Regions from separate parts of the Bradyrhizobium sp. B097 genome, predicted to be linked through region 1. Evidence: riboswitches for the same ligand, from Rfam matches in the RefSeq annotation. Region 1 holds a riboswitch; the other holds the start of a gene.
What was found. Region 1 has a riboswitch for glycine ahead of AAFG07_RS16960 (D-amino acid dehydrogenase). Riboswitches for the same ligand answer to the same signal wherever they lie in the genome.
Positions count from the first base shown of each region.

Region 1 (4,280 bases):
AGCGTCTGGAAGCCGAACTTGTTCAGCGTCTCGACCTTCAGGTCCTTGTCGCCTTCCAGGATCGACAGCGTGTCGAACGACGGGTTCTCCAGGAAATCGATGTCACCGGACTGCAGCGCATTCATCGCAGTCTGCGCGTCGGCCATCGTGACCCACTCGACGCGGTCAACCTTTACGACCTTGCCGCCCGCGGTCCAGCTCGCCGGCTCCTTGCGCGGCACGTAGTCCGTGTTCTTGACATAGACCGCCTTCACGCCCGGCTGGAATTCGGCCTGGACGAATTTGAACGGGCCCGAACCGATCTGCTCCGGGATCGGCTTGTCCGGCGGCGTTTCGGCCAGCCGCTTCGGCATCATGAAGGCGACGCGCGACGACGGCTTGCCGATCGAATCCAGCACCAGGCCGTAGGGCTCCTTCAGCTTCAGCGTGATCGTCTTCGCATCGGTGGCCTCTAAGCTCGCCGTGAAGTCCATCAGCTTCTGGCCCATGCCGTCGACCTTGGCCCAGCGCTTCAGCGAAGCGACACAGTCTTCCGCGGTCACCGGCGTTCCATCGTGCCACTTCAGGCCGTCGCGCAGCGTGAACGTGTAAGTGAGCTTGTCGTCGGACACCTTCCAGTCCGCCATCTGCGGCTGGATCTTGAAGTTGGAGTCGGTCGCGACCAGCGTGTCGTAGACCATGTAGCCATGGTCTCGCGTGATATAGGCGGTGGTCAGGATCGGATCGATGACGCGCAGATCCGAGTGCATCACCGCGGTGATGGTCTTGCCCGCGGCCATAGCCTGCGGCGCAAAGGACAATTCCTGCGGCGCGAACGACAGCGCGAGCGCGGTTAACGCAGCCGCGAGCGTGCGGTGCTTCCAACGCGAGATAGGGAACATGCAATTTCTCCTGACGTGTAACTGGTCAAAGCCGGCTTATTCGTTATGCATGCGGTTCGTTATTTAGGCGAACTAACATGCTGTATGGCTTGTGAAATCGAGACTTGCATCAAGCGCAATGCGCGTCAATCGGTTTCCGGCAGGATCGAACGTATACGAACGAATGAACCGCTGGTGCAGCGCATTTGACTTTACAAACTCGTCTTCCGAGCTTTTCGTACCGCACGCGAACGCGTATCGGCGCGCACAAACAACAAGAGAGAAAAGACATGAACCCCGCCAATCTTCCTTTTGATTCCGAAGCGATGCTGCAGGGGCTGCGCAGCTGGGTGGAATGCGAGAGCCCGACATGGGATGCGGCCGCAGTCGAGCGCATGCTCGACCTCGCCGCGCGCGAGATGGCGGTCATGGGTGCGACGATCGAACGCATCGCGGGACGCCAGGGCTGTGCCGGCTGCGTCCGCGCCCGTTTTCCCCATCCGAAACAAGGCCAGCCCGGCATCCTCATCGCCGGCCATCTGGACACCGTGCACCCGGTCGGCACCATCGAAAAGCTGGCGTGGCGGCGCGAAGGCAACAAGTGCTTCGGGCCCGGTATCTTCGACATGAAGGGCGGCAACTATCTGTCGATCGAGGCGATCCGGCAGTTGGCGCGCGCGTCCTTCACGACGCCGCTGCCGATCACGGTGCTGTTCACGCCCGATGAAGAGGTCGGCACGCCGTCGACGCGCGACATCATCGAGGCGGAGGCCGCGCGCAACAAATACGTGCTGGTGCCGGAGCCCGGCCGGCCGAACAACGGCGTCGTCACCGGCCGCTACGCGATCGCGCGCTTCAATCTGGAAGCTGTCGGCAAGCCGAGCCATGCCGGCGCGACACTTTCTTCCGGCCGTTCTGCGATCCGCGAAATGGCCCGGCAAATCATTGCGATCGACGGCATGACCACCGAAGACTGCACCTTCTCGGTCGGCATCGTGCATGGCGGGCAATGGGTCAATTGCGTCGCAACGACCTGCACCGGCGAAGCGCTCAGCATGGCCAAGCGCCAGGCCGATCTCGACCGCGGCGTCGAGCGCATGCTGGCGCTGTCGGGCACCGCCAACGACGTGACCTTCAAGGTGACGCGCGGCGTCACCCGCCCGGTATGGGAGCCGGATGCCGGCACCATGGCGCTCTATGAAAAGGCCAAGGGCCTTGCAGCGGCGATGGGCCTCGATCTGCCGCACGGCAGCGCCGGCGGCGGATCGGACGGCAACTTCACCGGTGCGATGGGCATCCCTACCCTCGACGGCCTCGGCGTTCGCGGCGCCGATGCACATACGCTCAACGAGCATATCGAGATCGAGAGCCTCGCCGAGCGCGGCCGCCTGATGGCGGCGCTGCTGGCGACGCTGGACTGACATCGATTTGCACTGCACAACACGTTGGCACTGCCGGACCGAAATTTAGCCTTGTCCAATTTTAAGGCTTCGCCTACGGTCCGGCCGTCCAACGCGACGATGCGGGAGAGATCGAAGCCACAACATTCGTGTTGTTGCTTCGGCGCCGACGGAGCAACCGCCCCGGAAACTCTCAGGCAAAAGGACTGTATCGTCAGGACGATCTGGAGAGAGACGAACATGGCCGCACATCAAGGGCCATGACGTCCACCGAAGGGGATAGTCTGCCATCGGGCCCAGGCCCGATGCGGATCAAGCTCTCAGGTACCGTGACAGATGGGGCGCCGACGCCGGTTTCACCGGTGGTTCGGCGACTCTAACCCACGGGAGCCTGAAGACCACCATGCCTCACATCGCAATCATTGGCGCCGGCATCACCGGCGTGACGACGGCCTATGCCCTGCTCGAACGCGGCTACCGGGTGACTGTCCTCGACAGGCATCGCTACGCCGCGATGGAAACCTCATTCGCCAACGGCGGACAGCTTTCCGCCAGCAATGCAGAGGTGTGGAACAGCGCCGCGACCATTCTCAAGGGGCTGCGCTGGATGCTTCGAAGCGACGCGCCGCTGCTGATGAATCCGAAGCCGAGCTGGCACAAATATTCCTGGATCGGCGAGTTCGTCGGCCACATCGGCCGCTATCGCACCAACACCATCGAGACCACGCGGCTCGCAATCGAAGCGCGCAAGCATCTGTTCTCGATCGCGCAGCGCGAGAATATCGCCTTCGATCTCGAACGCCGCGGCATCCTGCACGTCTATCACGACAAGGCCGGCTTCGAGGCGGGCCTGCGCGTCAACACGCTGCTGCAACAAGGCGGGCTCGACCGCCGGCCGGTGACGGCGGACGAAATCCGCAGCATCGAACCCGCGCTGCAGACGAGCTGCTATGGCGGCTTCTTCACACCGTCGGACGCGACCGGCGATATCCACAAGTTCACGCGCGGCCTCGCCGACGCCTGCATCCGCCGCGGCGCGAGCTTCGTCCATGAAGCCGACGTCGATGCGATCGCGCGCGGCGACGACGGCTTCCGCATCGGCTGGAACGAAGTCGCTTCGCACGATGCTGAGGTCGCGACGCGACATGAGTTGCAGGCGGACGGCATCGTCATTTGCGCCGGCGTCGCGAGCCGCCACTTCGCAGGCCTGCTCAACGACCGCGTCAACGTCTATCCGGTGAAGGGCTATTCGATCACCGTGCAGCTCGATGCGCCGCAAAGCCGGGACGCTGCGCCAACCGTCAGCCTGCTCGATGAGGCCGCGAAGATCGTCACCAGCCGGCTCGGCGCCGACCGCTTCCGCGTCGCCGGCACCGCCGAGTTCAACGGTTTCAACCTCGACATTCGCGCCGACCGCATCCAGCCGCTGGTGGATTGGGTGCGGCAGCATTTTCCCGGCGTCGACACGTCGAGGGTCGTGCCGTGGGCCGGCCTGCGCCCGATGATGCCGAACATGATGCCGGTGGTGCGCGCCGGACGGTTTCCGGGCGTGTTCTACAACACCGGCCACGGTCATCTCGGCTGGACGCTGTCGGCTGCGACGGCGCAGATGGTGGCAGGCGCGATCGATGACTGGCGCGATCTCGACACGCCCTCGATGGTGCCATCGCAGGTCGATGCGACAGAGACCGCCCGCGCAGCTTTCCCCTAATTATCCGGCCGACGAGGAAGAATATGAGCGTATTTGCGTGTGGCCAAGTCGGAATTCGCTGAGAAACACCGCATGACAACGACTAGCGTCATATTGGGGAAAAGCGCTTCAGCGCGGGAGGGGACAATGCGCATTGGGGTGGCGGACACGCACGACACGTTGACCAAGCCGGATCAGATTGCCGCCGAGCTGTGCGCGGCCGTCGATCGAAACTTCGACGATCAGATCGCGTTCCTGTCGCGCATGGTGCAGTTCCGCAGCCTGCGCGGACAGGAAGCGCCGCAACAACGCTGGCTGGCCGAGCAATTC
Region 1 covers NZ_CP152412.1:3,648,954-3,653,233, reverse strand. Annotated here, with positions in the region: gene AAFG07_RS16970 (ABC transporter substrate-binding protein) at 1-881, opposite strand, end outside; gene AAFG07_RS16965 (M20/M25/M40 family metallo-hydrolase) at 1,151-2,281, shown strand; glycine riboswitch at 2,374-2,479, shown strand; glycine riboswitch at 2,483-2,598, shown strand; gene AAFG07_RS16960 (D-amino acid dehydrogenase) at 2,664-3,971, shown strand; gene AAFG07_RS16955 (ArgE/DapE family deacylase) at 4,098-4,280, shown strand, end outside.

Region 2 (4,280 bases), 190 kb from region 1:
ATGGGGCGGCGCGCGTGCGCATCACAGCCAGCGTCTGCGGATGCACTTCCTTGTCGACGAAGAACACCTTCGCCTTCACCTGCGAGTGGCGTTCGGCGAGCGCCATCGCTTCGGCCGCCGCGGTCGCCTCGTCGAGCAGCGAGGCGTTGGCGACATCGAGCCCGGTGAGATCGCAGATCATGGTCTGGAAATTGAAGAGGGCCTCGAGCCGGCCCTGGCTGATCTCCGGCTGATACGGCGTATAGGCGGTGTACCAGGCCGGGTTCTCCAGGATGTTGCGCTGGATCACCGCGGGCAGGATGGTGCCGGAATAGCCCTGGCCGATCAGCGAGGTGAACACCTGGTTCTGCGCGGCGAGCTCGCTCATATGCGCGAGCGCTTCGGTTTCGCTCAGCGCCCGGCCGAGATCGAGCGGCGCCTTCTGAAGGATCGACGCCGGCAGCGTCTCATTCATCAGCGCCTGCAGGCTCGCGGCGCCGACCGTCTCCAACATCGCGTTGATGTCGCGCGGGGATGGTCCGATGTGTCGGCGGACGAAATCGGTGGCGGCTTCGTTGATCGGCTTGAAGGGCGCGTTCATGGGCTAATCCTTGGGGTGATCCTCAGGCGGTGTGCGCGGCGTAGGCGGCCTCATCCATCAGGCCGCCGAGTTCGCCCTTGTCTGATATCTTCAGCTTGAAGAACCAGGCCTTGCCGCCGGCATCCGAATTGACCAGCGCGGGCTCGGCCGCGAGCGCCTCGTTGACCTCGATCACTTCGCCGGTGATCGGCGCGTAGACGTCGGAGGCGGCCTTGACGGATTCGACGACGGCAGCGGCCTCGGCCTTCTTCAGGCTGCGGCCGACCTTGGGCAGCTCGACGAACACGACGTCGCCGAGCTGCGACTGCGCGTAATCGGTGATGCCGATCGTGGCGACGTCGCCCTCGATGCGGAGCCATTCGTGGTCGGACGTGTACAGCGTCGTCATGGGGATCGGTCCTTTGGCGTTTAGCGTTTGTAGGTATTGGGAACGAAGGGCGTGGCGGCGACCTTGAGCGGCAGCCGCTGGCCGCGCACTTCGGCGAAAACCGTGGTGCCGACGGCGGAGAGGGCGGTGGGCAGATAGCCCATCGCAACCGGCGCATTGAGGCTCGGGCCGAAGCCGCCCGAGGTCACCTTGCCGATTGGCTCGGTTGAGGTCGGATCGGCAAACAGCGCGGCGCCTTCGCGCACCGGCGCGCGGCCATCGGGCTTCAGGCCGACACGGCGGCGGGAAGCGCCTTGTGCGAATTGGGTGAGAATCTTGTCAGCGCCCGGAAAACCGCCGGCGCGGGCGCCGCCGCTGCGGCGAATCTTCTGCACCGACCATTCCAGCGCGCCTTCGACCGGCGTCGTCGTGGTGTCGATATCGTGGCCATAGAGGCAAAGCCCGGCCTCGAGCCGAAGGCTGTCGCGTGCGCCGAGCCCGATCGGCAGTACATCGGGATTGTCCAGCAGTGCAGTGACCAGAGCCTCCGCCTTGTCTGCGGGCGCGGAAATCTCAAAACCGTCCTCGCCGGTATAGCCGGAGCGCGAGACGAAACAGTCAATGTCACTGAGGCGGCGCGGTCCGGCGTCCATGAATTTCATCGAACTGACATCTGGGCAAAGTTTCGCCAGCGCCGATTCGGCTTTCGGCCCCTGCAGCGCGATCAGCGCGCGATCGGCCAGCGACACGATTTCGCACGCTTCGGAGAGATGCGCGCGCAGATGGGCCTCGTCCTCGGCCTTGCAGGCGGCGTTGACCACCAGGAACAGGTGATCGCCGAAATTCGCCACCATCAGGTCGTCGAGCAGGCCGCCGTCGTCGTTGGTGAATTGCGCGTAGCGCTGCCGTCCCGGCGCGATGCCGGCGATGTCCTGCGGCACCAGTTTTTCCAGTGCGAGCGCCGCGTCGCCGACCTTGCCGGATTTGGCCTTCAGCACGAGCTGTCCCATGTGGGACACGTCGAACAGGCCGGCTTCCTTGCGGGTGTGGAGATGTTCCTTCAGCACGCCGGCGGTGTATTGCACCGGCATGTCATAGCCGGCGAACGGCACCATCTTGGCGCCGCGCGCCAGATGCAGCGCGTGCAGCGGGGTCTGTTTCAGCGGGGAGGTTTCGCGCGCAAGCATCACAGGGCCCTCGCGGTTCCCGCCGGGGACCTATTTCCCCTTGAGAAACCTGCAGAAAGCCCCATCTGTCGCTGTGCCTGAGAGTATTATCCCGTCGGCGGACGCATCGGGGAGAACCCCAGCGCCTCTTTCCAGATGTTAGACGTCACGCGGTCCTTTTGCCTGAGAGTTTCCGGGGCGGTTGCTCCTTCGGCGCCGGCGGTAAGGCCGGTCTCTCCCGACGTGACTAATAACAGGTAGGTAGAAAACACGGCGCCACCAAGACTGTCAACGCAGCTCTCGCTGCTATCCAATGGGCTTTGTGCTGCCGCGGCAAGCCCATGATCCGCCTGCACAGTTTCTGGACACCGCAGCTGGCAATGTCTAAAAGCGTTCGGCCGGAAAATGACGCCTTTTTGCGGCTGGCCGGCCCCTTTTTCCGATTGGATGAACATGAGCAGCGTCAACGACATCAGGTCGACATTTCTGAACTTCTTCAAGGAGAACGGCCACGAGATCGTGGCGTCGTCGCCGCTGGTTCCGCGCAACGACCCGACCCTGATGTTCACCAATGCCGGCATGGTGCAGTTCAAGAACGTCTTCACCGGCGTCGAGAAGCGCGGCTATCAACGCGCCACGACGTCGCAGAAGTGCGTGCGCGCCGGCGGCAAGCATAACGACCTCGACAATGTCGGCTACACCGCGCGGCATCTCACCTTCTTCGAGATGCTCGGCAACTTCTCGTTCGGCGACTACTTCAAGGAGCGCGCGATCGAGCTCGCCTGGAATCTGATCACCAAGGATTTCGGGCTGAAGAAGGACAAGCTGCTCGTCACCGTCTACCACACCGACGACGAGGCCGCCGGCTACTGGAAGAAGATCGCGGGCTTCTCGGACGATCGTATCATCCGCATCGCGACCTCGGACAATTTCTGGGCGATGGGCGATACCGGCCCGTGCGGTCCGTGCTCCGAGATCTTCATCGATCGCGGCGAGCATATCTGGGGCGGACCTCCGGGCAGCCCGGAGGAGGACGGCGATCGCTTCCTCGAATTCTGGAATCTGGTGTTCATGCAGTACGAGCAGGTGACGAAGGAGGAGCGCGTGGCGCTGCCGCGTCCCTCGATCGACACCGGCATGGGGCTGGAGCGCATGGCGGCCATCCTGCAGGGCGTCGAGAGCGTGTTCGAGACCGATCTGTTCCGCCATCTGATCGATGCGGCCGCCTCGGCCCTCGGCCATGGGCCGAACGCGCAGAACGTGGCGTCATACCGGGTGATCGCCGACCATCTGCGCTCCTCGGCGTTTTTGATTGCCGACGGCGTGCTGCCGTCGAACGAGGGCCGCGGCTATGTGCTGCGCCGGATCATGCGCCGCGCGATGCGCCACGCGCAGCTCCTGGGCGCGAGCGAGCCGCTGATGCATCGCCTGGTCTGGGCGCTGGTCCGCGAGATGGGCCAGGCCTATCCGGACCTGGTGCGCGCGGAGAAGTTGATCGAGGAGACGCTGCAGCTGGAAGAGACCCGCTTCCGCAAGACGCTGGTGCGCGGCCTGTCGATCCTCGACGAGAAGAGCGCCGGCCTCAAGAAGGGCGACATGTTCGACGGCGACACCGCGTTCACGCTGTACGACACCTATGGCTTCCCGCTGGACCTGACGCAGGATGCGCTGAAGTCGCGCGGCATCAGCGTCGACCAGGCCTCGTTCACCGATGCGATGAACCGCCAGCGCGAAAAGGCGCGTGCCTCCTGGGCAGGCTCCGGCGAGGCGGCAACCGAGACGATCTGGTTCCCGCTGCGCGAGAAGCTCGGCGCAACCGAATTCCTCGGCTATGAGACCGAGAGCGCGGAAGGCGTGGTGACGGCGCTGGTCAAGGACGGCGCCGAGGTCGACGGCCTCAAGGCCGGCGAGAGCGGCGCGATCGTGCTGAACCAGACGCCGTTCTATGCCGAGTCCGGTGGTCAGGTCGGCGACGTCGGCGTCCTCACGGGCGAGGGCGTCAAGTTCCGTGTCACCGACATGCAGAAGAAGGCCGGCGACCTGTTCGTGCATGTCGGCACGGTGGAGCAGGGCACCCTGAACGTCGGCACCGCGCTGCAGCTCGAGGTCGACCACGCCAGGCGTTCGTCGATCCGCGCCAACCACTCGGCGACGCACCTGTTGCATG
Region 2 covers NZ_CP152412.1:3,460,327-3,464,606, forward strand. Annotated here, with positions in the region: gene gcvP (aminomethyl-transferring glycine dehydrogenase) at 1-580, opposite strand, end outside; gene gcvH (glycine cleavage system protein GcvH) at 603-968, opposite strand; gene gcvT (glycine cleavage system aminomethyltransferase GcvT) at 989-2,134, opposite strand; glycine riboswitch at 2,276-2,364, opposite strand; gene alaS (alanine--tRNA ligase) at 2,567-4,280, shown strand, end outside.
Region 2: another riboswitch for glycine. It lies ahead of gcvT (glycine cleavage system aminomethyltransferase GcvT); the one in region 1 lies ahead of AAFG07_RS16960 (D-amino acid dehydrogenase).